One region of the Burkholderia latens genome, then DNA from elsewhere that is predicted to be linked to it. Evidence: predicted binding sites of a transcription regulator. Region 1 holds the regulator's gene; each other region holds the start of a gene.
The links. The regulator FliA, encoded in region 1, starts transcription of late flagellar genes. The targets are predictions, from matches to a motif close to CTAAAGTTTNNNNNNNNNNNGCCGNTA.
Positions count from the first base shown of each region.

Region 1 (10,265 bases):
CGGACAGGTTCGCGCCGATGCGCGCGAGGTGCAGGCGCGCAACCTTTTCATCGAGATGCTTCGGCAGCACGTACACCTTGTTCTCGTACTGGTCGCCGCGCGTGAAGAGTTCGATCTGCGCGAGCGTCTGGTTCGCGAACGAGTTCGACATCACGAACGACGGGTGGCCCGTCGCGCAGCCGAGGTTCACGAGGCGGCCTTCCGCCAGCAGGATGATGCGCTTGCCGTCCGGGAAGATGATGTGGTCGACCTGCGGCTTGATGTTTTCCCACTGGTACTGGCGGGTCGACGCGACGTCGATTTCCGAATCGAAGTGACCGATGTTGCAGACGATCGCGTTGTGGCGCATCGCCTTCATGTGATCGTGGTTGATCACGTGGTAGTTGCCGGTCGCCGTCACGAAGATGTCGGCCTTGTCGGCCGCATATTCCATCGTCACGACGCGGTAGCCTTCCATTGCCGCCTGCAGCGCGCAGATCGGATCGATTTCGGTGACCCACACGGTCGCGCCGAGGCCGCGCAGCGATTGCGCGCAGCCCTTGCCCACGTCGCCGTAGCCGGCGACGACCGCAACCTTGCCCGCGATCATCACGTCGGTCGCGCGCTTGATGCCGTCGACGAGCGACTCGCGGCAGCCGTACAGGTTGTCGAACTTCGATTTCGTGACCGAGTCGTTCACGTTGAACGCCGGGAACGGCAGGCGGCCGTCCTTTTCCATCTGGTACAGGCGGTGCACGCCGGTCGTCGTTTCCTCGGTCACGCCCTTGATGTGCGCGAGGCGCTTCGAATACCAGTTCGCGTCGATGTCGAGGTGCTTCGCGATCGACTTGTACAGCGCGACTTCTTCTTCGTTGGTCGGCTTCGCGATCACCGAACGGTCCTTCTCGGCCTTCGAGCCGAGAATCAGCAGCAGCGTTGCGTCGCCGCCGTCGTCCAGGATCATGTTCGCGAATTCGCCGTTCGGCCATTCGAAGATGCGGTGCGAGAACTCCCAGTATTCGTCGAGCGACTCGCCCTTGAACGCGAACACCGGCGTGCCGGCTTCGACGATCGCGGCAGCGGCGTGGTCCTGCGTCGAGAAGATGTTGCACGATGCCCAGCGCACGTCCGCGCCGAGCGCCTTCAGCGTCTCGATCAGCACGCCGGTCTGGATCGTCATGTGCAGCGAACCGGCGATGCGCGCGCCCTTCAGCGGCTGCTGCGCCTTGTATTCGTCGCGGATCTGCACGAGGCCCGGCATTTCGGTCTCGGCGATGTTCAGCTCCTTGCGGCCCCAGCCTGCAAGCGCCATGTCGGCGACGACGTAATCGTTGGAAACCTTGGAATCGATAATGGCGTTCATCACGCCCTCCTTTCTAAAAAAGTTCTAGAAATTGGTGACGTGAGCGCCGTTCAGGAAGCGGGGCCGGCGCGCATCTGGCCGCACGGCTGCTTGGTGAAGCTCTCCGAGCCTGGCGGACGCAGATGGTCCGTCGCAACGCTCCTCGGAAAACGGGTGGGATTGTAGCAAATCGGCGCGGGAATTGTGCGCCGCGCGCACCACGCGCGGCGTCGGCGCGCGTGGGAGGCGATGAAGGGGTCAGTTCTCCGCGCCGACCCACGCCTGTTCGCGCAGCCGCGCGCGCAGACGCGCGACCGCCTGGCTGTGCAGCTGGCACACGCGCGACTCGCTGACCTCGAGCACCGCGCCGATCTCGCGCAGGTTCAGCCCGCGCTCGTAGTACAGCGACATCAGCAGTTTCTCGCGCTCGGGCAGCCGGTCGATCGCCTCGACGAGCGCCTCGCGCAGATGCTCGTCGAGCAGCGCCGACAACGGATCGGCGTGATCGACGCGGTAGCGGTCGAGAAACGGCTCGTCGTCGGCCGCGCGATCGAAATCCTCGTAGTAGATCAGCTGGCTGCCGTGCAGGTCCTGCAGCATCCCCTGGTATTCGTCGAGCGGCATCTTCAGATGCTCGGCGATCTCGGCCTCGCTCGCCGAACGGCCGAGCTGCTGCTCGACCTGGTGCACCGCGTACTCGACCTCGCGCGACGTCTTGCGCAGGCTGCGCGGCAGCCAGTCGTTGCTGCGCAGCTCGTCGAGCATCGCGCCGCGGATGCGCTGCGTCGCGTAGGTCTCGAACTGCGCGCCCTGGTCTTCCTTGTAGCGGCCGGCCGCGTCCATCAGGCCGATCATGCCGGCCTGGATCAGGTCGTCGAGGTCGACGCTCGCCGGCATCTTCGCGACGAGCTGCAGCCCGAGACGCCGCACGAGCGGCGCGTATTGGGCGAGCACGTCGGCCTGGGTCATCTTTCCCTGAGCGTTGTACATCATGGCTCTCTCCTTCCGGTGGCGCTCACGCGGCGTGCGCCGCACCCGCCTCGTAAGACGGCTTGCCGCCCGCATGGACGGCGCGGCCGGCGCCCGGGCCCGGGCGCATCGGCCAGTACAGCAGGTCGGCGGCAATCTGCCGGTAATCGCGCGCGGCCGACGACGACGGAAACGCGTCGACCGCGGTATGCATCAGGTCGCGCGCATGCTCGACGAGCGGATCGGCGCTCACGCAGCCGGCGTCGTCAATCGACACCGTCAGGTAGCGGCTCGCGACGCCCGCGAGATTGTCGAACGCGGTCTTCGCATCCGCGTGACTGCCGACGTGGTTGGTCAGCACGCGGAACTGCGCGATCGCGTGCGCAAAATGCAGGCGCTTCATGCACGCATACGCCTCGGTGATCGCCTGCGCGGCGACGCGCGTGACGATCAGCACGTCGTGCGCCTCGCGCGCGAGCGCCGAGAACCCGCCGTCCGCGCCGAGTTGCGCGTCGACCAGCACGATGTCGGCCTGCCCGTCGATGAAGTCGCTCAGCTGCGTGTCGCTGTAGCCGTCGCGTGCAAGCCGCGCAGCCGCGCACAGCCCGAAGCCGGCCGCCACCCGCGTGCGCTCGCCGTCGCGCAGCCACGCGCCGCCGAGCGTCGCCGCGGCCGATTGCACGTCAGCGCGCTCGTCGACGACGAGCACGTCCTTGCCGAGCGCGGTCAGCGCGGCCGCGACGTTGACGACGGTCGACGTGCAGCCGACGCCGGTCGGCCCGCCCGTCACCGCGACGATGCGCGACGCGCGCCCGGCGAGCAGGCGCCGCAGCCCTTCGGCCTGGTCGATGATCCGTTTATCCAAATCGCACCTCGTGCAGCTCGGCGGTGGAACGTGCGGTCAGTGCGGAGAGCAGCGTCGGCATGTCCTCGTCTTGCGGCACGAAGGGCGAGCCGTCGCGCGGCACACAGAACGCGCTTTTCAGCAGGAACCGGGTCGACGCGACGTACAGGTTCTCCGGCACCTTCTGGCCGGTCGACACGTAGTGAACCGGCAGCTTGTAGCGGATCACCGTGTCGAGCACGCCGCCGAGATGTGTCGCCTCGTCGAGCTTGGTCAGGATGCAGCCGGCGAGATCGGGATACTCGGCCGCGCTGCGATACGCCTGGACGACCTCGTTGAGCGTGTCGCCGTGGCTCGTCGCGTTGAGCAGCAGCAGGCGCTGCACCGGCGCGTTCGCACCATGCAGCATCGCGATCTGGTCGGACAGCGCACGGTCGCGCTGGCTCATGCCGATCGTGTCGATCAGCACGATGTGCTTGTTGCGCAGCTCGGACAGCGCGAGTTCGAGATCGCCCGCGTCCTTCACCGCGTGCACGGGCACGCCGAGAATCTTGCCGAAGATGCGAAGCTGCTCGTGGCCGCCGATCCGGTAGCTGTCGGTGGTCAGCAGCGCGACCTTGCTTGCGCCGAAGCGCATCACGCAGCGCGCGGCGAGCTTCGCGGTCGTCGTGGTCTTGCCGACGCCGGTCGGCCCCATCAGCGCGAACACGCCGCCGCGCTCCATCAGCGCATCCTCGTTTTCGAGCACCGGCAGGTTCGCCGCGAGCACCGACTGCGCCCACTCGGCCGCCTGCTCGAAGGTCTGAGCGCCGTCGCCGGAAGGCAGGTTGTCGACCAGCATGCGCACCAGTTGCGCGGAGAACCCGGCCGAGAACAGGTGCTTGCCCAGCGCGCCGTGCACCGGGCTGCGGCGCTGCCGGTCGTGCCACATCAGGCTGTCGAACTGCTCTTCCATCATCCCGCGCATCGCGCCGAGCTCGTTCATCACCGTGCCGGTGACGATCTGCTCGATCCGCGCGTTCACCGCGTCGGCCACCGCGGCGGCGGCGTCGGCCGACAGGCGCGTGCGCTCGCCGGGCTTCGCGGTGCTCGTTTCGGTCGCGCGGGCAGCCGCGGCGGCCGGCATCCGGCGCTCGGCGTCGCGCACGATGTCGCGCGCCCAGCCGGGCGGCGTCGCGGACGCGGCGCCCTGCTGCGCGCGAACCGGCGCCTGCGGCGCGGCCGCCGCGGCCTGCGCGCGCGCGATCAGCGCTTCGCGCTGCTGCGTCAGGCGCTTCGCGTGCTCGACGAGCCACGGTGCGGGTTCGGAAGCCGCGGCCGGCGGCGTGGCCGGCGACGGCGACGCGTGGGCTGCGGCATGGGCATGCGCGCGAGCGTCGGTTTCGGTGTGGGCGTCCGTATCGGTGTCGAACGATGACGGTTCCGCGGGCGGCTGAGCGGTGTCGGCGCTCGCGCCGAACACCGACGAGAACACGTCGGGCAACCCGCCTTCGCCGGCCGCATACGGATTGACGGCCGGGCGCGCGTGCACGGCACCCGGACGCGACACGATGCCCGGCACTGCGGCAGCCGGTACGGAATCCGTGCCACGCGGCACGACGGTGCGCGCACGCGCGGCGGCCGGCGGCGCGACCGCCGCGAGCTCGGAGTCGGCAAGCGCGACGATTTCGACACTGCCGTCATCGAGCGTGCGGTTCGACAGCACGACGGCGTCGGCGCCCAGCGCCTCTCGCACGAGACGAAGCGCGTCGCGGCTCGTCGCGCCGGTGAATTTGCGAATGTTCAAGCGGAACCCCCGATGACGTTAACGACTTTGATCGTGCGTGTGTCCGGCACTTCGGCATACGACAGCACTTTCAGTTGCGGCAGGCTGCGGCGCAGGAAGCGCGCGAGCATCGCCCGCAGCGCGTGCTGCACCAGCAGCACCGGCGGCAGCCCGAGATTCTGTTGACGCAGCATCGCCTGTTGCGTGCCGGTCAGAAGGTTGTGCGCGAGGCCGGGCTCGAGGCCCGGGTTCGCGCCGGTCGCGAGCGCCTGCGACAGCACGCGCTCGAGATTCGAATCGAGACCCATCACCTGCATCTCGCCCGCGCCCGGATACCACTGCTGCGTGATCGCGCGGCCGAGCGCCAGCCGCACCGCGGCGGTGATCTCGTACGCGTCGCCGCGGCCCGCGTGTTCGGACACGGCCTCGAGAATCGTGCGCATGTCGCGAATCGGCACGCCTTCGTCGAGCAGGTTCTGCAGCACCTTCTGCAGCGTGGTGAGCGAGATCGTCTTCGGCACGAGATCCTCGACGAGCGACGGCGCATCCTTGCCAGTGCGCTCGACGAGCGCCTGCACTTCCTGGCGGCCGAGCAGTTCGGCCGCGTGCTGGACGACGAGATGGTTCAGGTGCGTCGCGACGACCGTGCTCGCATCGACGACGGTGTAGCCGTACACCTGCGCCTGCTCGCGCAGCGCGACGTCGATCCACACGGCCGGCAGCCCGAACGCCGGATCCTGCGTCGCGGCGCCCGGCAGCGCGGCCGTCACCTGGCCCGGGTTGATCGCGAGCCATTGGCCCGGGAACACTTCGCCCGAACCGATCTCCACGCCCTTCAGCGCGATCCGGTATGCGTTCGGCCGCAGTTCGAGGTTGTCGCGGATGTGGATCACCGGCGGCAGGAAGCCGATTTCCTGCGCGAATTTCTTGCGGATGCTCTTGATGCGCTTGAGCAGCTCGCCATCGCTGTTCTTGTCGACGAGCGGAATCAGCCGGTAGCCGACTTCGAGGCCGAGCGGATCGATCAGCTGGACGTCGTCCCAGGTCGCCTCGTGGCTGTCGGCCGGCAGCGCGGCGGGCGGCGCGATCTCGGTCAGGTCGCCGGCCGCGACGCGCGCGGCCGCCCGGCGAGACTGCAAGCGGGCCAGCCAGATCGCGCCGCCGCCGAGCAGCAGGAACGCGAAGTGCGGCATGCCGGGGATCAGCCCCATCAGCACGATGATCGCGCCGGTGATGGTCAGCACGCGCGGGTTCGTGAACAGCTGGCCGGTGATCTGCGTGCCGATGTCCTCGTCGGTCGCGACGCGCGACACGATCACGCCGGCGGCCGTCGAGATCACGAGCGACGGGATCTGCGCGACGAGGCCGTCGCCGATCGTCAGCAGCGTGTAGTTGGTGCCGGCCGCGGCGAACGACATGTCGTGCTGGACCATCCCGACGATCAGCCCGCCGATCACGTTGATCGCCATGATGATCAGGCCGGCAATCGCGTCGCCGCGCACGAACTTCGACGCGCCGTCCATCGACCCGTAGAACTCGGCTTCCTGCGACACGGCGAGACGGCGCTTGCGCGCCTGCTCTTCGTTGATGAGGCCCGCGTTCAGGTCGGCGTCGATCGCCATCTGCTTGCCCGGCATCGCGTCGAGCGTGAAGCGCGCGGACACTTCGGCGATCCGCCCCGCGCCCTTCGTGATCACCATGAAGTTGATGATCATCAGGATCACGAACACGACGATGCCGACCGCGAAGTTGCCGCCGACGAGGAAGTGGCCGAACGCCTCGATCACCTGGCCGGCTGCATCGGGGCCGGTGTGGCCCTCGAGCAGCACGACGCGCGTGGACGCAACGTTCAGCGACAGGCGCAGCAGCGTCGAGAACAGCAGCACGCTCGGGAATGCGGCGAAGTCGAGCGGCTTCATCGTGTACATGCTGACGAGCAGCACCATCACGGACAGCGCGATGTTGAACGTGAACAACAGATCCAGCAGCAGCGGCGGCAGCGGCAGGATCATCATCCCCAGGATCATGCAGATGAGGATCGGGCCCGCGAGCGCGCGCAGGTTCGTGCCCGCGAACGGGTTCGCACGCTTGGCGAACAGGCCGGTAGTCGGGGTGCTCATGCTGCGTGTCCTTGCTTGCCGAGCGTGTCTTCGGCTTCTTCGCGCTCGTCGTCGGCCGATACCGACGAACCCTTGTCGAGTTCGGCCGGCACGTCGAGATCGACCGGCGCGGCCGGGAACGCGCCGCCTTCCGAGCGGAACCGCCGCAGCTGATAGACCCACGCGAGCACCTCGGCGACGGCCGAGTACAGCGAGCCGGGAATCTCGCGTTCGATTTCGACGTTGTGATACAGCGCCCGCGCGAGCGGCGGCGCCTCGAGCAGCGGCACGTTGTGCTCGGCCGCGAGTTCGCGGATGCGCGCGGCGACGAGGTTCACGCCCTTCGCGACGACCTTCGGCGCGCGCATCTCGCCGTCCGTGTACTGCAGCGCGACGGCGAAGTGCGTCGGGTTCGTGACGACCACGTCGGCCTTCGGCACGGCGGCCATCATCCGGCGCCGCGCGATCGCGCGCTGCTGCTGGCGGATGCGGCCCTTCACGTGCGGATCGCCTTCGTTCTCGCGATGCTCGCGCTTCACTTCTTCCTTCGTCATGCGCAACTTCTTGTTGTACTGCCAGAGTTGGTAAGGCACGTCGAGCGCGGCGACCACCAGCATCCCGGCGACCGTCGTGCCGCAGCACACGGCCACCAGATGCATCGCGTCCGCGAGCGCCGAGCCGAGCGGCTGAGTCGCGAGGCCGAGCAGTTCGTCCTTGCTGCGCCAGATCGCGATCCCGCCGATCCAGCCGACGACCAGCGTCTTCGCGAGCGACATCCCGAGCTGGATCGGCCCCTGGATCGAGAACATCCGGCCGAGGCCGGCGATCGGGTTCAGGCGGTCGAATTTCAGCTCGAAGGTCTTCTGCGAGATCAGCCAGCCGCCGAGGGCCATCGGCGCGAGCAGCGCGGCGAGACCGGTGAGCGCAAGAAGCGGCAGCAGCGCGGCAAGGCCTTCGACGCTCGCGGCACCCGCCGCCGACAGCATCCGGTGCGTGTCGAACGCAGTCGCGCGATCGAACGCGAACGCGCCGCGCAGCATCGCCTGCAAATGAGCGCCCGACGGACCCGCGAGCAGCCACGCACCGTAGAAACCGGCCGCGAGCAGCGCGAACGAAGCGAGTTCGCGCGAGCGCGCGACCTGCCCCTCCTCGCGCGCCTTCTCGCGGCGCCTCGGAGTGGCGGCTTCGGTTCTGTCGAGATCGCTCTCGTCTGCCACGGGGCCTCCAGTCGGGTACGGCGAAATGCCGTTTTCCAGTGACACCGATTATTCATGCGCACGTCAAACGCCGATCCGTCGAGCAAAGCCGGGAAAGGGGGGTATTTCGGGGAATCGGGCGGGGCGGTGGGGCGGGGGCGAAGCCGAGGAAGCGCGGGGGGTGAGGCGAGAGGCCGGTGAATCGATGGCAGCCGAAGCGGGGAGCGGGATGCGGGAGCGGGAAGCCGCGAAGCGGGAGCGGGAGAAGCGAACCGGTCCAGGCCAGGCGGCGAACGACCGGCCCCGGCGCGACGGCGTCGCGCACGGGGCGGCCGGCATTCAGATCGCCGGAATCGGATCGGCGCCGTAGCGATTCGGGCCGTTCGTGCCGCGCGAGCACATCCACACGAGCAGCAGGATCCCGCCGACGATCGGAATCAACGCGATCAGCAGGAACCAGCCTGAGCGGCCGGTATCGTGCAGCCGGCGCACGGTGACCGCGAGGCTCGGGAGCACCAGCGCAAGCGACACGATCAGTGCGACGAGCGCCAGCAGCAGCGAAATCGCCCCCGTCTCGCGGCCGACGGCGGCGAGCACCTGGCACGCGAGCGACACGATGCCGGTGAGCAGCGCGAAATACCAGTATTCGGCGCGGCGCGCGCGGCCTTCGAATTTCGCGTACTGGTTGAATACGGAACGAATGGCTTCGGTGAAATTCATGTTATTGCCCTCATGTTTTATATCGACGACCCCGGAAACAACGCGGCATTATAAATTTGAATTTCAGCGTGCTGCATCTGTTTTCTCGCAGCGGCCGCCCATCGCCGTCAACGTCGCACAACGGCTGCTGCAACGGCTGAACGCCGCGGCGGCGCCTTGCTTGTCACGTCATTTTAATAATGATTCGTGCCGAACAAAATTAACAGACCGATAATCCATCGGTTGATTGCAGCCGAATGAAACGCGCTGCGATCGATAATCAAAACGGTCGTTCGGTACGCGATTTACCGGACGACGGGGAACAGACGCGCGAATCGCCCGGCCTGCCCCTGCCGCCGCGTGCCGCGCCAGCCGCCCCCGGAGCGGCCGGCCATTCCCCTAGCCGGCCGCCGCTCGCTCCAGCACGCGGAGATCGAGCTTCTTCATCGTCATCACTTCCGCCATCACGCGCTCGGCGCGTGCCGGGTCACCGGCCATCAGTTCGGCCATCTGCACGGGCACCACCTGCCACGACACGCCGAAGCGGTCGCGCAGCCAGCCGCACTGCTGCGCGCGCTCGTCGCCGCCTTCGGCGAGCGCCGCCCAGTAGCGGTCGATCTCGGGCTGATCGCGGCAGTTGACGACGAACGACACGGCCGGCGTGAGCGGAAACGCCGGGCCGCCGTTCAGCGCGAGAAACGCCTGTCCGTCGAGTTCGAACGACACCGTCATCACCGTGCCCTCGGCCTGCCCCGACGCCTGCGCGCCGGCCTTGCCGTAGCGCGCGACGTGCAGGATGCGCGCGTCGTCGAACACCGAGACGTAGAAGTTCGCCGCCGCCTCGGCGTCGCGGTCGAACCACAGGAACGGCGTGATGCGTTGAATACGCTGGCTCATGGCGCTGTCTCCTCGATGTCGTGGCGGCACCGGTGCCGGTCTTATATCGTAGACGCTGTAACGGGACGGTGCGGCCGACCGGCCCGTAGTCGGGAATCCGGAACCCGGAATCCGGAATCCGGAGACGAACGAAAAAAGGGGGCGATTGCTCGCCCCCTCTCCGGTAGCCGCCGCGCGCTCGCGTTCAGAACGCGACGTAAGGCTGCGCGCCGCCGCTCGACGTCTTGTCCATCCCGAAGTAGATCGTCTTGCCGTAGAAATGCGGCATGCCGAGATCGAGCCACAACGACGGCCTCGACTGATCCGCGCTCAGCCATCCAGCGATATCGTTGAACGCGAATGTCGAACTGTTTTGAAACAACGAATCCGCATTTGCTACCGCCATCGAAACAGTACCGGCCGTGCCGTTTTTACCGGTCAACGTCGCTGTATAGGTCGTTGTCGTCGTCGGGCAATAGAAATCCGAATTCTGGTT
Region 1 covers NZ_CP013435.1:277,175-287,439, forward strand. Annotated here, with positions in the region: gene ahcY (adenosylhomocysteinase) at 1-1,342, opposite strand, end outside; S-adenosyl-L-homocysteine riboswitch at 1,377-1,492, opposite strand; gene WK25_RS01375 (RNA polymerase sigma factor FliA) at 1,580-2,314, opposite strand; gene WK25_RS01380 (MinD/ParA family ATP-binding protein) at 2,337-3,155, opposite strand; gene flhF (flagellar biosynthesis protein FlhF) at 3,148-4,920, opposite strand; gene flhA (flagellar biosynthesis protein FlhA) at 4,917-7,019, opposite strand; gene flhB (flagellar biosynthesis protein FlhB) at 7,016-8,215, opposite strand; gene WK25_RS01400 (DUF805 domain-containing protein) at 8,534-8,914, opposite strand; gene WK25_RS01405 (VOC family protein) at 9,293-9,790, opposite strand; gene WK25_RS01410 (DUF3443 family protein) at 9,975-10,265, opposite strand, start outside.

Region 2 (10,265 bases), 450 kb from region 1:
AACGTGCCGTCGCGCGAATACGTCGTCACGCCGTTGTTCGACATCTGGAAGAAGCCGTTGCCGTTGATCGCGACGTCGAGCGACGAGTTCGTCGTGTTGATCGTGCCCTGGCCGAACTGCTGCTGCACCGATGCGAGCCCCGTACCGATCCCGATCTGCGTGTTGACCGACGTCGCAACCGAGTTCGCATACATGTCGGAGAACTGCGCGGTACTCGACTTGAAGCCGACCGTGTTCGCGTTCGCGATGTTGTTGCCGATCACGTCGAGCGCGTTCGATGCGCCGGCGAGGCCGCTCAGACCTTGTTGATAACCCATTTCGGTCTCCGTTTTCGAGAAAGCTGGATCAGTTGGTGGTGTTCGTGCCGCCGGACGACGACGCGGTGTTCGGGAAAATCGACGCGACCTGGGTCAGCCCCACGGTCGAGCCGTTCGACAGCACGAGCCCCGCCGTGCCGTCGGCCTGCTTGATTACGCTCTGCACGGTCGCGGCCGTGAGCACGGTCGGCGCGTATGTCTTGCCGTCGCTGCCCGTGTACTGCGCGCTGACGGTGTACGTGCCGTCCGGCAGCGCGTTGCCGGCCGCGTCCGTCGGCGTCCAGTTGAACGGCACCGTGCCGGCCGACTGCTTGCCCGCGTTGATCGTGTTGACGACCGCGCCCGACTTGTTCTTCACGGTGATCGTCAGGTTCGACACGTCGGTCGAGAGCGACACGCCGAACGGCGACGCCGCGCCGCTCTTCACGCCGACGCTGTTGCCCGGCGCGAGCACGTTGGTGCCGATCAGCAGCGCGGCCTGCGTCTGCTGGCCGGCCGCGAGCTGCGTCGACAGCGACGTGAGCGACGTGTTCAGCTGCGCGATGCCGCTCACCGTGTTGATCTGCGCGAGCTGCGACGTCATCTGCGAGCTGTCGACCGGGCTCGTGGGGTCCTGGTTCTGCAGCTGCGTGACGAGCAGCTTCAGGAACGTTGCCTGCAGGTCGCTCGCCGACGTGCCGGTCGTCGACACGTTGTTGGTGTTCATCGTGTCGGTCGGCAGCGTCGACACGTTGGTGCCGTTGCTGCCGATCGTCGTGCTGGTGGATGTCATCCTGGGTGCCTTGGGTCGGAACTGTCGGGTCTATCGGATCTGTGGCGTGGGTCGGCGCGGCTTACGAGCCGATCGTCAGCGTCTTCAACATCAGCGTCTTCGCGGTGTTCAGCGTCTCGACGTTGGCCTGGTACGAGCGCGACGCCGAGATCATGTTCACCATTTCCTGCACCGGATCGACGTTCGGCATCTGCACGTAGCCGTTCGCGTCGGCGGCGGGGTTTGCCGGGTCGTAAGTCGACTTCATCGGCGACGGATCGTCGACGACCTTCGTCACGCGCACGCCGCCGACGCCCTGGCCTGACGCGGTGCGTGCGCCGCCGATCGGATCGGTCGCGAACACGACCTGCTTGGCCTTGTACGGCTTGCCGTCAGGGCCGGTCGCGCTGTCGGCGTTCGCGAGGTTCGACGCGGTAACGTTCAGCCGCTGCGATTGCGCGGACAGCGCCGAACCGGCGACGCCGAAGATGTTCATCAACGAGGGCATGGAGGCTCCTTGTTCGGGTGCGCAAGCGCCGCGCGCTTACGAGTTCGTCGAGATCGCGGCGATCATCGCCTTGATCTGCTGGGTCATCACGGTCATCCCGGTTTCGTAGTGCAGCGCGTTGTTCGCGAACTGCACGCGCTCGACGTCGAGATCGACCGTGTTGCCGTCGAGCGACGGCTGCAGCGGCATCCGGTACTGCGCACGACCGTAGTCGTCGCCCGGGCCGCCGGTCGGAATCAGCTTTACGGTGCCGGCCATGTGGCCCGGCGCCGTGGACACCATCGTCATCCCGCTCGTCACGCCCGCCGGCTGCGCCATCGGCAGCTGCGCGGCGTTGCTCGGCGCAAGCGCGCCGCCCGTCTGCTTCAGCGAGCGCGCGAGCGTCGACGCGAAATCGACGTCGCGGGCCTGGTAGCCCGGCGTGTCGGCGTTCGCGATGTTCGACGACAGCAGTTCCTGCCGATACGCGCGCACATCGAGCGCCTGTCGGCCGAACGCGAATTCGGCATCGAGTTTGTCCAGCATGTGTGCGTCTCTCCGTATGAAGCGCTGCACGCCCCTCGCGCCGGATGGCGACCCAAGAGGCTTTTTTCCATGACAGCGATGGTAGGCGTCGCACGCAACCGGCAATCGGATGAATAACGCGGCAAAGGCCCCCTCTATTCATCGTTTGCGCGACCGCCCGGCTCCCTAGAATGCAACTCGGATCAACGGCTTGGAGGACACGGCAATGGCACGCAGCGCACTTCGCGAAATCGCCGGGCGCGGGATGCGCGTGCGCCGTGCGTTCGCGCTTGCCGCGGTGCTGTGGGCCGCGGCGCCGGCCGCACACGCGGACGACGGGATGATCGTGATTCCCGGCCGCGGCGAGACGGCCGAGACGGCGCTCGCGCATGCGAATGCGGCGAGCGGCGGGCGGCTCGGCGGGAACGCGGGCGCGGTTCCGGATGCGGTCGGAAATGGTGCGCCCGCTGCGGCCGGCGCGGCCGTGGGCGGTGCTTCCGGCACGATCGGCGCGGCCGGGGTTGGGGCAGGCGGTGGTTCCGGCACGGCTCGTGCCGCCGGGATGGCGGCGGGTGCCGATTTCCGCGTGGCCGGTGCCACCGGAGCGGCCGCCGGGTCGCCGGTGCAGCCAGCCGGATCCATGCAGGTGATCAGCGTTCCGGCGCCCGCGTCGGTACCGGCTCCGGCGCCGCGATCCGTCTCCACGGCAGCCCGCGCGAACATCGCGAACGCCGGCTACGGCGCGCCGCGCGCCGTCGATCCCGCCGGTGTCGCAACCGTCGTCGCCGGCGCCGGTGCGGCCGAACCCGCGGCGGCTCCCGCACGGCAGGCGCTCGCCGCCCGCATGGCCGCCGCACGCACAGTTTCACCCACGCCGGACGCTCGCGCGCCGCAACCGACGCAACCCGGCCAGCAAGACCCGGAGTCGATCCGGCGCACGGCGCTCGCGTTCCTCCAGCAGCAGATCGCCGGGCTGCCCGGCAAGACGACCGCGACGGTTGCCGCCGCATTTCCGCGCGGGCTCGCCGCGTGCACGACGCTGGAGCCGTTCCTGCCGACCGGCGCGCGACTATGGGGCCGCACGACCGTCGGCATCCGCTGCGCGGGCGAGCGGCCATGGACGGTCTACCTGCAAGCGAAGGTGACGGTGCAGGCCACGTATTACGTCGCCGCGCGGCAGATCGCCCCCGGCGAGCCGCTGACCGCCGCCGACCTCGTCGCGCGCGACGGCGACCTGACGGTGCTGCCGCTCGCAGTCATCACCGATCCGGCGCAGGCGGTCGGCGCGACGGCGCTGGCCAGGATCGCGGCCGGGTTGCCGCTGCGGCAGGACATGCTGAAGAGCGCCGCGTCGGTGTCGGCCGGCCAGACGGTGCGGGTCGTCGCGGCCGGGCCGGGCTTCACGATCTCGGCCGAGGGCAGCGCGCTCGCGAATGCGGCGCCCGGCCAGTCGGTGCGGGTCAGGATGGCCGCCGGGCAGATCGTCACCGCGGTCGTCAAGGACGCGGGGACCGTGGAAATTCCGCTGTAGGGACGGATCCCGCCGCAAGTTTGTAAAGAATTGTTTATTCGGAGAGTTTCGGGCGCACGGTGCTAAAGTTCGGGCCGACCCGGCCGTTATCTGGGTCATACCGTCCAGGAAAACCATCGTGAAGATCGATTCCACTCCGAACCCGAGCCCCCTCGCGCCGACCGGCAACGGCGCGGCCCGCGCGCAATCCGGCGCGGCTTCGTCGACGTCCGCGCAGGCGGCCGACGCAGGATCGACCGGCGGCGACACGACCGTGAACCTGTCGGGTCTGTCCGGCCAGCTGCGTTCGGCGTCGGCCTCCGGCAGCGCCGACATCGACACGGCCCTCGTCCAGTCGATCAAGGACGCGCTGAACAACGGCACACTGACGATCGACGTGAACAAGATCGCCGACGGCGTACTGAATACCGCCCGCGACCTGCTGCAACAGCAGCGCTCGCCGGGCAACTGAGCCGGCCCGGGGCCCGTCACGCCCTGACCGGTCCCCTGGTTTGCCGGCATGCGCACGCGCGTGCCGGCGCGACGAGCATGAAGCGATGAGAGAAGAGCTGCTGGCCACGGTCAACGACGAACACGCGACGGTCGAAGCGTTCGCGTCCCTGCTCGCCTACGAGGAAAAGGCGCTGACGACACCCGAACCGTTCGAAATGCTGCCCGGCATCGTCGAGAAAAAGACCGAGCTGATCGATCGGCTCGCGCAGCTCGAGCGCATGCGCGACACGCAGTTGTCGGCACTCGGCTTTCCGGCCGGCAAGAAAGGGATGGACCAGGCCGCCGAGCGCGACGCGCGCCTCGCGGGCCGCTGGCAACTCCTGCTGCAGGCCGCCGAGCGCGCGCGCCAGGCCAATGCGACCAACGGGATGCTGATCCGGATCCGGATGGATTACAACGAACGCGCGCTTGCGGTGCTGCGCTCCGCGCCCGCGCCGGCCGGTGTCTACGGGCCCGACGGGCGCGTGTCGGCGCTGATGCGCTGATGCATTGATGCTCTGATGGCGTCAAAAGGCCGGCGCACCGATGCACCGGCCCCACGCAGCGCGGCCCTCTGCCGGCCGTGCGCCGCTTCCTCGCCCTACAGCAGCGGACACGCGGTGACCTGCGTGCCGCGTTCCACGCAAAGCCGTTCGTAGTCGCGCAGATACGCGCGCTCGTCGTCGTCCAGCAGGTCGACGTCGATCAGGTCCCAGTCGTAGCCGACCGTGACGAGGTTCTCGAATCTGACGGCGTCCGATGCCTCGTCGTCCGCGCGCACGATCACGATGTTTTCGATCCGCACGCCGCCCTTGCCCGGCACGTAGATGCCCGGCTCGACCGAAATCACCGCATTCGGCACCAGCCCGTACGTTGCGCCCGGCGCGAAGCGCACGCCGCCCTCATGCACGTGGATCCCGACGCCGTGCCCGGTGCCGTGGCCGAAATCGTAGCCGTGGTCGCGGCACACCTGGCGCACCGTCGCATCGACGTCGCCGCCTGTCGCGTTTTTCGGGAAGCGCGTGACGAGCCCCTTGATGCATGCCTTCAGCGCGACCGTGTAGATTTCGCGCTGCCACGGCTGCGCGACCGTATCCGGCCGCGTGCGGCGCAGCACGACGCGCGTGCAGTCCGTTGCGAAACCCGCGTCGTAATACGCGCCGCTGTCGAGCAGCACAAGTTCGCCTTCGGTCAGCTCGACGTCGGCGCTCGCCGCCGTGTAGTGCGCGAATGCGCTGTTCGCGCCGTTCGCGGCAATCGACGGAAACGTCAGCGCGACAGCCGAGCGCGCGCCGTACGCGTCGTTGATCGCGCGGGCCAGGTCGTACTCGGTATGGCGTTGCCCCGGCTCGCCGGCCTTCGCCCAGCGCATCGTCTCGGCGATCGCGGCCGAACTGCGCGCGAACGCGTCGCGGAACCGGTCGAGCACCGCCGGCGTCTTTCCGGCGCGCAGCGCCTCGACCGGATTGAAATCCGCGTGGCGCGCGTGCGGCCACACGCGGCTCACCGATTCGGCGAGTGCGCAGTTGACCGATTCGAAGCCGTAGCACACGTGGTCGATCGCGAACTGCGCAAGGAAGCGCTCGAGTTCGGCGACGTCGCGCCGGATCACGTGCAACGCCGGATACGATGCGAGTTCGACCGGGCAGCGGTCGCAGCCCTCCGGCAAAAACAGCACGACCTGCTCGCCGATCGCGAACAGGAAGCCCAGATGCGACGACGCATTCGGGATGTGATAGCCGCGGCTGTTCAGCAGATACGCGAGATCGTCCGACGCGCACGTGAAGAACGCGGTCTTGCCGGGCGCCGCGCCCGTGTGCGCGGCGAGCCGCCGGTTCAGCGCGTCGACGTTCTGCGCGACGCTCGCGCCGGTCATCGTTTCCGGCAGCTCGAAGATCGGCCGCTCGACCACCCAGCCCGGCAGCGCGATCGCGCGATCGATCTCCCGCTCCGCGAAGCTCGTCCAGTCGAGCGTCGCGGCCCGTGTCTGCGCGAGCAGCCGATCGCGCTGCGCGACGCTGATCCGCAGCGCATCGTAGCCGACCCGCGCGAGCCGGCTCGCATGTGCGATCAGCCAGTCGGCAAGCGCCTGCCAGATCGTCACGTTCAGCCCGAGCTTCTCGATGCGCACGCGCGCGGGGTCGCACTGCTGCTCGGCCTGCAGGTGATAGCGGCCGTCGACGAACAGCACGAACGGCGGCACGCCGAGCGCGTGTGCGGTCGCCGCGCTCAGGAAGATCCCGCAGCCGGCCGAGCCGTCGAAGCCCGACACCGCGTAGCGCGGATTGTTGCGAAGCGGCACGTATTCGGTGATGTATTCGTCCTGCGACGTGACCACGACCGCGTCGAGCCGCGCGGCGTCGAGCAGGCGCGACAGGCCGGCCTGGGTGTCGGCAACGCGCGCGTGATACGGGGGAAGGCCGGAGAAGCTGTATTTCAGTCGGTCGATCATCGGGAACCCGTTATTCGTTGTCGTCGGCGGCCGGCGGTCGGCGGCATCGCGCGGATCGCGCGCCTGCGGCAGCACGCCGCCCGCGCGTGGCGCACGCGCAGCCCCGCCGGCAGCGAGGGCTGCGGGGCCGATCCAGCGGCGGCCGGCGGTAAAATTTTTGTCTCACTTAACTTTGTTTGATGCGCGACAGAATCTAGAGCACACGCAAATCGCGGTCAAGCCAAAATTTTCGTAGCGCTAAAATTACCGATCCCGCGCCGGCCGACGCCGCGGTCGTGTGCGGCCTCGCGGCGTCCGCGCAGCACCGCGCGGTACAATGCGCCGGCATCGTCGGTCCGACGGCCGCGCCCGGTGCGGATCGCGGCCCGCAACGCCCCGGCGGCTGCCCGCTCCCGCGCTCGCCCTCCGGTTCGTTGCCATCAAAGAGATTCATGGATTCAGACATCATGCGTATCGGCCAGCGCATCCGGCGCCTGCGCCGGGAGGCGAAAAAGACGCTGCTGGAAGTCGCGACCGAAGCGCACCTGTCGGTCGGTTTCCTGTCCCAGGTCGAACGCAATCTCACGGGCATCTCGCTGTCGTCGCTGGTCAACGTCGCGAAGGCGCTCGACGTGCCGCTCGGCGCGTTGATCGACCAGCCGCGCCAGGCGCAGCCCGACTCGCATGCGGGCCGCCGCGAGCCTTACGCGGTGGACGCCGCATCGCAGTGGTACGAGCGGCTGTCGACCACCTTCGACGGCAGCCAGATCAACGCGCTCAAGGTCCGGATGATGGAAGGCTATCGTTCGGAATGGGTCGCGCACGGCGGCGACGAGTTCGTGTACGTGCTGGCCGGCCGCGTCTGCTACACGATCGGCAAGAAGGAATATCCGCTGTCGCCCGGCGACTCGCTGCACTTCGATGCGAGAAAGCGCCATCGCGTCGCGAACGTCGGCGACGGGCCGGCGGAATTGATCGCGGTCGGCACGTTGCCGCTGTTCGGCGACGACTGCGCCGAGCTGGGATCCGAGGCGATGAAGATGCGGCTGCTCGCGCGCGATGCCGGCGCGCCGCCGGCGGGCGAGCCGCGTGTAAACCGCCGCGAAGCGGCGCCTAAGCGTGAACGCCGTGCGGGCGTGGCGGTGAACGCGAACCCGGATGCGGCGGCGGCCGCCCAACCGCCCGCCGACACGCCGGCTCGTGCGTCGGCCAAACCGACGGCCACAAAGTCGCGCGCCGCTGCGGACGAACGCCGGGCCGCGGCCGCGCCGGCCCGCCGAACCGGCGCGCGCACGAAGAAATGACGGCGGGCGGCCGCGTCGCGCAGTGCGCGGCCCGGTTCGCCCCCGCGCTGCGCGGGAGTCGCGCGCACTACCGAATCGCTGCTCCGGATGGCGTCCCGGATCGCGCCAGCCTCGGCCGGACTATTCCGCGATCGCCAGCGCCTGCTTGACGGCCTCGACCCGTGCGCGATGCACGGCGTCCTTGATCTGCATCGCGTCGTTGCCGATGCCGCGCGCGATCGCGCCCGCATCGACGCTGCGCGCCGCGACCAGCGCCACGCGCAGCCGCTCGGCCTGCGGATACGGCTGCGTGTCGAGTCCGAGCCGCCCGCGCGCATCCGACTCGCATGCCTGCAGCATCTCCGCGAAGCGCGCCGGCTTGCGCAGCGCATCGCAGCGCTCGAAGAACCGCACCAGCGCGGCCGCGCCCATCTCCATCACGCGATGCAGATTGCCGTGCTCGCGCGCGACCACCAGCGCCAGATCGCGGCACTCGTTCGGCACGCGCAGCCGCTCGCACAACGGCTTGATCAGGTCGACGCTGCGGCCTTCGTGGCCGACATGGCGGGGCAGCACGTCGGCGGGCGTCGTCGCCTTGCCGAGATCGTGCGTGAGCGCCGCGAAGCGCACCGGCAACGAATAACCCTGCTTCGCCGCATAGTCGACGACCATCATCACGTGCACGCCGGTGTCGACTTCCGGATGGTAGTCCGCGCGCTGCGGCACGCCCCACAACGCATCGACTTCGGGGAGGATGCGCGCGAGGGCGCCGCATTCGCGCAGCACCGCGAACATTCGCGAAGGCTTCGCCTCCATCAGCCCGCGCGCGATCTCCTGCCACACGCGCTCGGGCACCAGCGCGTCCGCTTCGCCGGCCTCGACCATGCGCCGCATCAACGCCAGCGTGTCGTCCGCGACCGTGAAATCCGCGAAGCGCGCGGCAAAGCGTGCAATCCGCAGGATCCGCACCGGATCCTCGACGAACGCGTCGCCGACGTGCCGGAACACGCGCGCGCGCAGGTCGGCCTGGCCGTCGAACGGATCGATGACCGGCCCGATCAGTTCGCCCTCCGGCGTCACTTCGCGCGCCATCGCATTGATCGTCAGATCCCGCCGCGCGAGATCCTCCTCGAGCGTCACGTCCGGTGCGTAATAGAACTGGAAGCCGTGATAGCCGGCCGCCGTCTTGCGCTCGGTGCGGGCGAGCGCGTACTCCTCCTGCGTGTCCGGATGCAGGAACACCGGAAAGTCCTTGCCGACCGGCCGGAAGCCCTGCGCGGCCATCTGCTCGGGTGTCGCGCCGACCACCACGTAGTCGCGGTCCTGCACCGGCACGCCGAGCAATTCGTCGCGGATCGCGCCGCCTACCGCGTAGATGTTCATGGCTGCGGCTCGTATTCGGCGATCACGCTGGTTTCGCGGCGCGCGGCGTCGATCCAGCGCTGCACGGCCGGCAGCGCGGTCACGCGCGCGGCGTAACCGGCCGCCACCGGCGACAGCGCCGGCGCGTACGTGTTGAACCGCATCACGACCGGCGCATACATCGCGTCGGCAATGCCGAATTCGCCGAACAGGAACGGGCCGCCCGATGCCTCGATGCATGCATTCCATAGCGCGTCGATGCGCGCGACGTCGGCGAGCGCGTCGGGCGTCGCGCCCCGGCCGGGCATCGACGCGCGCACGTTCATCCCCATTTCCGTGCGCAGCGCGGTGAAGCCCGCGTGCATCTCGGCCGAAATGCAGCGCGCATGCGCACGTTGCTGCGGATCGGCCGGCCACATCGGAAACTGCGGATAGCGCTCAGCGAGCGTCTCGGCGATCGCAAGCGACTCCCAGATCGCGACGCCGTGATCGTCGACGAGGCACGGCACCTTGCCGCTCGGCGAATACTCGCGAATGCGCGCGGCCGTGTCGTCGCGGCGCAGCTCGATCGTGATTTCGTCGAACGGAATGCCGAAATGCGTGAGCAACAGCCACGGCCGCATCGACCACGACGAGTAGTTCTTGTCTCCAATGACGAGTTTCATGGCGGAGTTCCGGAAAGCGCGAAAGTGAAAGTCGGAATGCGGCCGCGCGGCGCCTAGCGGCGCGAGCGGAGCCAGTCGAAGCGCGAGCGCTGCGCGGTGTGGCCGAGATACGCGGGCGCGATACTCTCGAGACTCGCGGGCGCAATCCCGAGCTCCGGCGCCATCGGCCCCGACAGCACGTTCGGCACCGACATCGACGCGAGGTTGTCGCGCGTGATCACCGGTTCGCCGGGCAGCAGTTCGAACGCGCGCGCCTGCAGCCGCGCGAGCGCGTCGGGCAGCCGCACGATGCGTGCCTGCCGGCCCACCAGCGTGCCGCAGTACCGCACCAGCTGCTCGAGTGTGTACACGGTCGGGCCGCCGAGCTCGTAGGTCTTGCCATGCGCGCCGGCGAGATCGAGCGTGTTGACGAACGCGTGCACGACGTCGCCGACGAATACCG
Region 2 covers NZ_CP013435.1:3,161,136-3,171,400, forward strand. Annotated here, with positions in the region: gene flgE (flagellar hook protein FlgE) at 1-317, opposite strand, end outside; gene flgD (flagellar hook assembly protein FlgD) at 346-1,089, opposite strand; gene flgC (flagellar basal body rod protein FlgC) at 1,151-1,576, opposite strand; gene flgB (flagellar basal body rod protein FlgB) at 1,613-2,101, opposite strand; gene flgA (flagellar basal body P-ring formation chaperone FlgA) at 2,307-3,611, shown strand; gene flgM (flagellar biosynthesis anti-sigma factor FlgM) at 3,730-4,062, shown strand; gene WK25_RS14670 (flagella synthesis protein FlgN) at 4,148-4,588, shown strand; gene WK25_RS14675 (M24 family metallopeptidase) at 4,684-6,534, opposite strand; gene WK25_RS14680 (helix-turn-helix domain-containing protein) at 6,966-7,817, shown strand; gene WK25_RS14685 (multifunctional CCA addition/repair protein) at 7,938-9,179, opposite strand; gene WK25_RS14690 (glutathione S-transferase family protein) at 9,176-9,823, opposite strand; gene WK25_RS14695 (complex I NDUFA9 subunit family protein) at 9,877-10,265, opposite strand, start outside.
Region 2: flgM (flagellar biosynthesis anti-sigma factor FlgM) is a predicted target of FliA. The motif match lies at 3,674-3,700, and genes of this name have one in related genera.

Region 3 (10,265 bases), 830 kb from region 1:
GGTGTCGGGTCGAGCGCGGCCGGCCGCTCATCGCCCTTCCGGTAGAAGTACGTATCGACCGCGAAGAACAGCGTCAGCAGCACCGCACAGATGAACAGCATCGGCAGCGCCAGGTGCGTGGTCGTCCAGAAGAAGCTCACGCCGTTCAGGAAGCCGAGGAACAGCGGCGGATCGCCAAGCGGCGACAGCGAGCCGCCCGCGTTTGCGACGAGGAAGATGAAGAAAATCACGACGTGCACGACGTGCTTGCGGTTGTCGTTCGCACGCAGCAGCGGCCGGATCAGCAGCATTGCGGCGCCGGTCGTCCCCATCACGCTCGCGAGCAGCGTGCCGAGCGCGAGAATCGCGGTGTTCAGCTTCGGCGTGCCGTGCAGGTTGCCGTTCACGCAGATGCCGCCGGCGACCGTATACAGCGCGGTCAGCAGCACGATGAACGGGATGTACTCTTCGAGCAGCGCGTGCACGAGCGTGCCGAACGCGGCGCCTGTGCCGAACGCGGCCGCGAACGGCACGAGGAATGCGATCGCCCACGCCGCGGCAATCTTGCCGAAGTGGTGATGCCAGAACACCGGCGCGACGAGCGGAAACACGGCGATCGATAGCAGGATCCCGGCGAACGGGATGCCCCAGAGTGCGGACAGCGTGGCACCGTCGAGCGTGGCGGCCGATGCGAGCGCGGGCGCGACGCCAAGCGCGGCTCCCGACGCCATGCCCGCCCAGGCGGCATGTCGTTTCATGCAGAACTTCCTTGTGCGAGTAAGAGGAAAGGCAGCGGGCGCGTCATGCGCCGCGCACGATGATCGCGTGAACGCGGTACGGGCCGTGGGCGCCGAGCACGATGGTCTGTTCGATGTCGCCCGTGCGCGACGGGCCCGATACGAAGTTGACCGCACGCGGCAGTTGCCCGCGCTCCGCGCGAATCAGCGCGAATGCGTCTTCATGGCCGGCCAGGATGCGCGACGCCGGCACGATCGCGATATGCGTCTCCGGCAACAGGCCGGCCGATGCATAGGTGTCGGGGCCGGACAGCAGCACCAGCGACCCCGTTTCGGCGGTCGCGCAGAAGCAGCCGGTCACGCCGACCAGATCGCCGTCGCGCGGCTTGCGGCATTCTACCGACAGGCCGGCGCCGGCCCAGTCGAGCTCGGCCAGCGTGCGCCACGCGACGGCCTGCATCGGCAGACCATGAGCGGCAAGATAACGGGCGGCGGCGGCAGGCACGTCGGCCAGCGTCGCGACTTCGTCGACCGTGGTCGACAGGCGCCCCGCTTCGTCGACGAACGCCGCGACGAGATCGGCGGGCACGGGCGGGCGCGGCCCTTCGGGATGACGGGCGAGATAGTCGGCGACGCCGTCGCGCTCCGCTGCATCGGGTTCGGCCGCGCGCCCTTGCGCGGCGCGAATGCGCGCGAGGATCTGGCGACGGGCAGCGGAAGTGTCCATGAACGGTCCTCGTGACGGTGGCGTGCGATACGTCGGATTATACCGGCCGCCCCCGCCGCCACACACCCTCAGCCGAACGGCCGGCGCTTACTTCGACGCGTCTTCCTCGGCCGGCTGCGCGATGCCGAACACCTGGCGCAGGTACGCGAGATACGCCTTGTCGTCGCACATGCTCTTGCCGGGCGAATCCGACAGCTTCGCAACCGGCTGTCCGTTGCAGCGGACCATCTTGATCACGATCTGCAGCGGCACGTAGCCGAGGTCGTTCGTCAGGTTGGTGCCGACGCCGAACGCGAGCTTGCAGCGGTTGCGGAACCGTTCGTACAACTGCATGACTTTCGGGATGTCCAGCGCGTCGGAGAACACGAGTACCTTGGTGCGCGGATCGCAGCGATTTGCCTCGTAGTGGCGCAGCATGCGCTCGCCCCACTCGAACGGGTCGCCCGAATCGTGGCGCGCGCCGTCGAACAGCTTGCAGAAGTACATGTCGAAGTCGTTCAGGAACGCATCCATCCCGTACACGTCGGACAGCGCGATTCCGAGGTCGCCGCGATACTCCTTCGCCCACATCTCGAAACCGTAGGTTTGCGAATCGCGCAGCCGCGGGCCGAGCGCCTGACACGCCTGCAGGTATTCGTGCGCCATCGTGCCGAGCGGCGTCAGGCCGTGCTTCATCGCATAGAACACGTTGCTCGTGCCCGCGAACTGCGGCCCGAGCCCGTCGCGCAGCGTGAGCGCGACCTCCTCGTGCCACACCTTCGAGAAGCGCCGGCGCGTGCCGTAGTCGGCGATCTTGCAATCGGCGAACTCGGGTTTCGCGCCGAGCAGCTTGATCTTCTCGCGCAGCCGTTCGCGGCCCTCGCGGTAGTCGGGCTCGCGCTGCGTGTTGCGGAAGTAGACCTCGTTGACGATCGCAAGCACCGGGATCTCGAAAAGGATCGTGTGCAGCCACGGCCCCTCGATCACGATGTCGATCTCGCCGTTGCCCTTCGGCGAAGGCGTGATCGAGATGTACTTCTCGTTCAGGTGGAACAGCGCGAGGAACTCGACGAAATCGCTCTTGATGAAGCGCATGCGCCGCAGGTAGTCGAGCTCGACGTCGGTGAAGCGCAACGAGCACAGTCCGCGCACCTCGTCGCGGATCTCGTCGATGTACGGCACGAGATCGACGCCGGGCGTGCGGCACCGGAAGCGGTACTCGACGTTTGCGGCAGGAAAGTGATGCAGGACGACCTGCATCATCGTGAACTTGTAGAGATCCGTGTCGAGCAGCGAAGTGATGATCATGATTGCGGCACCGCCAATATCGTGACACGGCCACGGCGCACCGCGCGCCGCCCGGTCTGCCGGCCATGTTACCCGAATGCGGGCCCGACCATCGTGAAACCGCCGGCCTGTCCGCTGCACACGACGCGCCGCCACCGCCCCATAAACTAATCACGAAACGATATAAGCCGGAAAGCCGACCACGCGATGCGGGTTTTGCGCTTCAGTTACAATGCCGCTTTTGGCGCAAACGCCACCCCATATATACCGCCAAGCAGGAGCGTTTTAATGACTCACGTTGTGACCGAAGGCTGCATCAAGTGCAAATACACGGATTGCGTGGATGTGTGCCCGGTGGATTGCTTCCGTGAAGGTCCCAACTTTCTCGCCATCGATCCGGACGAGTGCATCGACTGCGCCGTGTGCGTCGCCGAGTGCCCGACGAACGCGATCTATGCCGAAGAAGACGTTCCCGGCGACCAGCAGCAGTTCACTGCATTGAACGCTGAGCTGGCGAAGAACTGGCCGTCGATCACGAAGACCAAGCCGGCACCGGCCGACGCGGACGAGTGGAAGGACGTGCAGGACAAGCTGCACCTGCTCGAGCGCTGATCGCGCCCGCGGCGTCGTAAAATTTTTTGTACGTCGCCGCTCAAAGGTGTTGACAGGTTAGCCAACGCTCCATACAATCTCGTTTCTCTGCTGTTGTTGTTTGTTCCCCGATAGCTCAGTCGGTAGAGCGCCGGACTGTTAATCCGTAGGTCCCTGGTTCGAGCCCAGGTCGGGGAGCCAAAAACACAAAAGCCCGTTGCTGGTAAGCGGGATTTTTGTTGGTGACCAAACACACGCAGATGTACCGATTTATTCCCCGATAGCTCAGTCGGTAGAGCGCCGGACTGTTAATCCGTAGGTCCCTGGTTCGAGCCCAGGTCGGGGAGCCAGACAGCAAAAGGCCCGTCATTCGACGGGCCTTTTGTTTTTCCGGCACCTGTTGGCAACCGCCGCGCATGCTAGAGTTTCTGTCCTGCATTCGCCTCCGGTCCCGTCGATGAAGCACCGCCTTTTTTCCGCCGCACCCATCGCCCTTCTCCTCTCCGCCGTGGCCGCAGCGCCGCTCGCGCATGCGGAGGAAGTCGGCAGCGTCAACACCCATTTCCGCGTGACGGGCTCCGACCGCGTGGTCGTCGAAGCGTACGACGATCCGCTCGTGACGGGCGTCACCTGTTACGTGTCGCGTGCGCGCACCGGCGGAATCAAGGGCACGCTCGGCGTCGCCGAGGATCCGAGCGAAGCATCAATCGCATGCCGGCAGGTCGGCCCGCTCAGCTTCAAGGAACCGCTGAAGCAGCAGACCGACGTATTCAGCGAGCGCATGTCGTTCATCTTCAAGACGCTGCACGTCGTGCGCGTGGTCGACAAGAAGCGCAACACGCTCGTCTACCTGACCTACAGCGACCGCATCGTCAGCGGCAGCCCGAAGAACGCCGTGACCGCCGTGCCGATGCCGGCCGGCACGACAATTCCGGTCAAGTAAGCGCGACTCGCCGGGCACGCGAACGATACACTGTCGACTCGACCGCCCCCGCGCCCGACCATGTCCGCCGCCCGCCTTCCCGACGCCGCACGCTACTGGCGCACACCGCTGCTGCCGGATGCGGATCTGCTCACGGCCACCTATCGAAACCATTCGTTCGCGCCGCACTGGCACGACGCATACACGATCCCCGTGATCCTCGAGGGCGCGGAACGCTACACCTATCGCGGGACCGGCCATGTCGCCGAAACGGGCACCGTGCCCGTGATCAATCCCGGTGAAGTGCACACCGGCTCGCGTGCGACCGACGAAGGCTGGTGCTATCGCGTCAGTTACGTGCCGGTCGACTTCATCCGTGCGCTCGCGAGCGCGATCGCTGGTCGACCGCAAGATGCGCCATGGTTTCCGTCCGGCGTGATCCGCGACACCGATCTCGCGGCACGGCTCGCGCTTGCGCACCGGATGATGGAAGCAGGCAGCGAATGCATGCGGCCCGGCCGCGCACACGCGCAACCACCCGGCGACGTGGCCGCAACCACCGAGCTGCGCGTGTACGATCCGCTCGCCGCAGAAACGGCAATGCTCGACGCGCTGTCGACGCTGATCGCGCGCCATGCCGACGCGCGGCTGCGGCCGGCGCGGGTCGCGGCCGACGAGCCGCGCGTCGAGGCGATGCGCGAGCGGCTCGCAGCCGACCTCACGAGCCCGGTCACCCTCGACGACGTTGCGCAGGCCGCCGGCCTGTCGCCGTTTCATGCGGCGCGACTCTTCACCCGCACGACCGGCATGCCGCCGCATGCGTGGCGCAACCAGCTGCGGCTGCAGCGCGCGCTGGCGCCGCTGCGCGCCGGCGTACCGGTCGCCGACGTCGCCGCGGCCAGCGGCTTCGTCGACCAGAGTCACTTCACCCGGCATTTCAAACGGATGTTCGGCGTACCGCCCGGCCGCTGGCAGGCGCGCTGACGCGCGCGCTCCGTCACGGCCTTCGTCCATGCACGGCGCCGGCACGCGGCTTGCGGCGCGATACGCGGCGGGCGCAAGAACATACAAGCCGCCACGGCGACAGCCCGCTATCCTCCGTCACATGGAGAAGCGCCCCTTGAACCCTGTACCCGACTCTTCCCCCCCGCCGCGCCGGCCGCTCGACGAATGGCTCGACGGCGCCCGCGACACGATCCCGATGATGATCGGCGCCGCGCCGTTCGGCGTGATCTTCGGCACGCTCGTCGGTGGCGGCCCGCTTGCCGCCTGGCACGGCGCGCTGATGTCGCTCGCGGTGTTCGCCGGCTCCGCGCAGTTCATCGCGGTCGGGTTGATCGCCGGCAGCGCGAGCTTCGTCGTCGTGCTCGCGACGACGCTGATCGTGAACGTGCGCCACCTGCTGTACAGCGCGACCCTCGCGCCGTACGTCGCGCACCTGCCGCTGCGCTGGCGCGCGACGCTCGGCGCGCTACTGACCGACGAAGTGTTCGCGGTCGCCTACGCGCACTACCGGCACTTCCCGCCCGGTTCGATCGGCCCGCACTACTTTTTCGGCTCGGGCCTCGCGATGTACCTGAACTGGCAGGTCTGGACGCTCGCTGGCCTCGGTTTCGGCGCGGCATTCCCGGGCCTTCAGTCGCTCGGCCTCGATTTCGCGATGGCGGCAACCTTCATCGCGATCGTGGTCCCGCAACTGCGCACGCTCCGCTATCTGGCGGCCGCCGCGACAGCCGGCACGCTCGCGTATTTCTGGCAGGGATGGCCGTACAAGCTCGGGCTGCTCGGCGCGGTCGCGGCCGGCGTGCTGGTCGGCGTCGCGCTCACGCTGCTGCACGGACGTTCGCGCGCCGGCTCCCGCACGGAGACCGCATCGTGAGCTACGCGCTGCTGATCCTCGGAATGGCCGCGATCACCTACGCGATCCGGACGACCCTCTTCCTGTTCGGCGAGCGGCTCACGTTCCCGCCGCTCGTGCGAACCGCACTCGGCTTCGTGCCGGTCACCGTGCTGACCGCAATCATCGTGCCGATGACCGTCTCGCCGCACGGCGGGACGGCCGAACTGTCGTTGCGCAATCCCCAGCTCGTCGGCGCGCTCGCCGCGGTGCTCGTGTCCGCGACGACACGCCGGCCGCTTGTGACGATCGCGGTCGGGCTCGCGGTGTTCTTCTTCTGGCAAGGGATCGTGATGCCGCACTGGCTGGCGGCCTGAGCAGGGCTGCGCCGCTCCGCGCTCAAGTTTCCGTGCGGCGGGCCGATATCACGCATGAAGACCCGCCATCGGCCTCGGCGCGAACCGGTTCGTCGACGCTGCGCCCGCACCGGTGCGCGGTTCGGCGCGCCGGCCGCGCGGGCCGCCATCGAGACGATTCATGGGCCAGATCACGCTTTCCCTGAAGGACGACACGCTTGCGTCCCTGCGCAAGGACTACGACGCATTCGTGCGCGTATCGCTGAAACTCGACCCGCAGTTCGCGACGCCGTCGTTCGAGGATTTCCTGCGCGCCAAGCTGCTCGACAACATGGTGCCGCTGACCGAGCACGCCGTGCAGCGAATGCTCGAGGGCGGCCAGTACGCATGGGCGAAGCGCACCCTCGACAAGGAATTTCCCGACGTCGTCGCGATCCTGATGCGGCAGGCCGGCGAATTCGGCTTCGGCTTTGCGTCGCGTTCCGAATGGACGCCGGACGAACTCGCGAAGGCGTGCCGCGACTGGGCCAAGGCGATTGTCGCCGAAGCGCAGGGCGACCCGTCGCTCGTCGACCCGCTCGCCGCGCAAATCAAAAGCGCGGTGCAAGACATCCAGGCGCTCGAGGAAATGATGCAGACGCCCGCGTGGCGGCTCGCGGAATCGCTGCGCCAGCGCATCTACGAGGCAAAGCTCGCGTGCGAGATGAGCGTCGGCAGCGCCGCGCGCGACAAACTCGGCGAACTGCGCGGGCTGCTGCGGCTCGGGCTCGCGCACGGTTCATTCCAGAAACAGGAAGCGCAGCAGATCATGGAATATCTGCGGCTGCTGAAACCCGAGATCTTCGTCGACGAACCGTACGACGTGTTCGCGCGCCTCGCGGCATGGCTGCGCAGCGTGTTCGCACCGGTCACGCGGGCCGCGCCGGCACCGGGGACGGAGCAGCGCCGGCCATGACGGCCCGCCGCCGCGCATGAAGAACGGCCCGGTTCGCGTGCAGCGAACCGGGCCGTCGATCGATCGCCGTCACGACGCGCCGCCAGGCACGGGCGTTGCGCGGCGATCGCGCACCGCTTACTGCGTCGCGCCCGACGCGGACGCACCGCCCTGCACGCCGGTCGACGCACCGCCTTCGGCCGCCTCGTCGCCGACCTTCGACTTCGTCGAGCCGACATGGTGCTTGGCCGACTTCGCCGCATGCTTGGTGTGCTTCTTCGCCGAGTGGACGGACGACGCGGCCGTATCCTTCGCGCCATCCGCTGCCGTGCCGACCGCATCGGTCGCGGCGCCCGCCGTGCCCGACGTATTCGCGCCGGCGCCGCCTTGCATGCCTGCGCCTGCGCCAGCCGCGGGCGTCTGCGTCTGCATGCCTGCACCCGCGCTGCCCTGCGTTGCGGCGCCGGTCTGCGCAAATGCAGCCGAAGTGGCGAACGCCGTCAGCGCGGCACCGATCAGCATCGTACGAATCTTGGACATGACTATCCTCCTCAAGAAGTTGTGCGCGCGCAGCGCATCGATGCGCTCCGTCGCGTCCCCCGCCGCAACACGCAGCGGGTACGACGAAAGACCGGCCGCTCGCACGGTCGGTTCTCGAATCTCTCAGACTGTTACCCACCGTTTCATTTGCTGACGTATCAATCACACTCCTTAACAACCGCGGCGCGAGCGTGCGCGCGGCCGCGCTCGCGTGCCGGCCCGCAGTGCCGTATGATGCGGAGCGATTCCTTCCGCGCGTCGCGCGCCTCCCTCGTCATGCCCAATCTGGATTTCACGCTCACCGGCGAATACGTCGAGCTGCACAACCTTCTGAAAATCACTGGCCTCGCGGATAGCGGCGGCACCGCGAAGATGTTCGTCGCGTCCGGCGCGGTGAAAGTCGACGGCGTGGTCGAACTGCGTAAAACGTGCAAGATCCGCGCGGGCCAGGTCGTGCTGTTCGGCGATACGCGAATCGCGGTACACGACGCATAGCCGAAGCACGTAGCGTTCCCCTGCCCGCGACATGGCCATCGCCGCGCGCGTTCGACACCGTTCGAATAAAGCCGTAAGCTAGCCGTCTCTCAAAATAAATACAGACAGCGCGGGGCCGCACCCGCGCGAGCGCCCATTCCATGTCGCATTCCGGTCTTACGCGGACGGCCGCCGCGCCGCCGTCCCTGTCCACTCATGCCGCCGATACCGCGCGCCTCGCCGCACCGCTCGCGATCGCGCAGCTCTCGCAGATGGCGATGAGCGTCACCGACACGGTGCTGCTCGGCTCGCTCGGCCCCGATTCGCTCGCGGCCGGCGGCCTCGGCGCGAACTTCTTCTTCGTCATCGTGACCGTGCTGCAGGGCGTGCTGTCGTCGATCAGCGTGAGCGTCGCGCATGCGCGCGGCGCGCAGGCCGAACACCGCGTGCCGCACATCTACTGGACGGGCTTCGTGCTGTCGGTGCTGCTCGCGATTCCGGCCATCGTCGCGCTGTCGCTGTCCGAACCGATCCTGCTGATGTTCCACGAGCCGCCCACGCTTGCGCATCATGTCGGCGAGTACACCGGCATCCTGCGCTTCGCGGCGCTCGGCAGCCTGATCGGCGTCGGGCTGATGCGCGCGTTCCTGCCCGCCATCGGCGCCGCGCGGCGGCTGCTGTGGGTGTCGATCGGCGGCGTCGGGATCAACGCCGTGCTGAACTACGGGCTGATCCACGGTGCATTCGGCCTGCCGCGGCTCGGCTTCCTCGGCTCCGCGGTGGCGACGACCATCACGATCTGGCTCACTGCGCTCGCACTGATCTGGCTGCTGCACGGGCGCCAGCGGTTCCGCCATTTCGTGACCGCCGCACGTCCGAAGCTGCCGCTGATGGGCGAGCTGATCGGCATTGGCTGGCCGGTGGCAATCACGTATGGGGTCGAATCGACGCTCTTTCTCGCGACGGGCCTGACCGTCGGCGTGCTCGGCGCGACGTCGCTCGCCGCGCACCAGATCGCGCTGAACGTCGCATCGGTCGCGTTCATGGTGCCGCTCGCGATCGGCCAGGCCGCGAACGTGCGGGTCGGCTACTGGGTCGGCGCCGGCCAGCCGGTCGCCGCACGCCATGCGGGCTTCGTCGCGCTGGGCCTCGGGATCGCGTTCATGTCGCTGTCGGGCCTCGTGCTGATCGTCGCGCCGCATGCGATCGTCGGCCTGTACCTGCAACTCGATGACCCGGCCAATGCGGCGACCGTGTCGCTCGCCGCATCGCTGCTCGGCATCGCCGCAGTGTTCCAGATCGTCGACGGGATGCAGACGGTCGGCTCGGGCGCACTGCGCGGGCTGCGCGACACGCGCATCCCGATGCTCGCAGCGACCTTCGGCTACTGGGGCATCGGCTTCCCGACCGGTTACTGGCTGGCGTTCCATGCGGGCCTCGGCGCGCGCGGCCTGTGGTGGGGGCTCGCGGCCGGCCTCGCGAGTGTCGCCGTGCTGATGGCCTGTCGCTTCCACATGAAGACCGCGTCGCTCATCGCGTCCGCGCGCTGAGCGCGACACGACGGGAAATCCCCGCCGGCGCTATGCTTGTCGATTGAAGACCCACGACGCCGCGCGAGCGGCGCAACTGCCTCACGATACGCCAGACGCCGCGCGACGCGCGGCCTTTCCCATTTCCTGGAGGAGTGCATCATGAACGAAGCAGTTCGGATGGAACGCGACACGTTCGGCGAGATCGCCGTGCCGGCCGACCGGCTCTGGGGCGCGCAGACCGAGCGCTCGCTGCAGAATTTCCGGATCTCGACCGAGAAGCAGTCGCCCGAGCTGATCCATGCGCTCGCGATCGTGAAGCGCGCCGCGGCCGCCGTGAACCAGTCGCTGGGCGTGCTCGCCGACGACAAGG
Region 3 covers NZ_CP013435.1:1,102,566-1,112,830, reverse strand. Annotated here, with positions in the region: gene WK25_RS05240 (sodium:proton antiporter) at 1-737, opposite strand, end outside; gene WK25_RS05235 (LutC/YkgG family protein) at 781-1,443, opposite strand; gene pncB (nicotinate phosphoribosyltransferase) at 1,531-2,730, opposite strand; gene fdxA (ferredoxin FdxA) at 2,998-3,321, shown strand; tRNA gene WK25_RS05220 (tRNA-Asn) at 3,426-3,501, shown strand; tRNA gene WK25_RS05215 (tRNA-Asn) at 3,575-3,650, shown strand; gene WK25_RS05210 (CreA family protein) at 3,758-4,243, shown strand; gene WK25_RS05205 (AraC family transcriptional regulator) at 4,304-5,206, shown strand; gene WK25_RS05200 (AzlC family ABC transporter permease) at 5,328-6,101, shown strand; gene WK25_RS05195 (AzlD domain-containing protein) at 6,098-6,436, shown strand; gene WK25_RS05190 (DUF4088 family protein) at 6,597-7,370, shown strand; gene WK25_RS05185 (hypothetical protein) at 7,488-7,889, opposite strand; gene WK25_RS05180 (RNA-binding S4 domain-containing protein) at 8,166-8,384, shown strand; gene norM (multidrug efflux MATE transporter NorM) at 8,525-9,913, shown strand; gene fumC (class II fumarate hydratase) at 10,055-10,265, shown strand, end outside.
Region 3: WK25_RS05190 (DUF4088 family protein) is a predicted target of FliA. The motif match lies at 6,458-6,484, and genes of this name have one in related genera.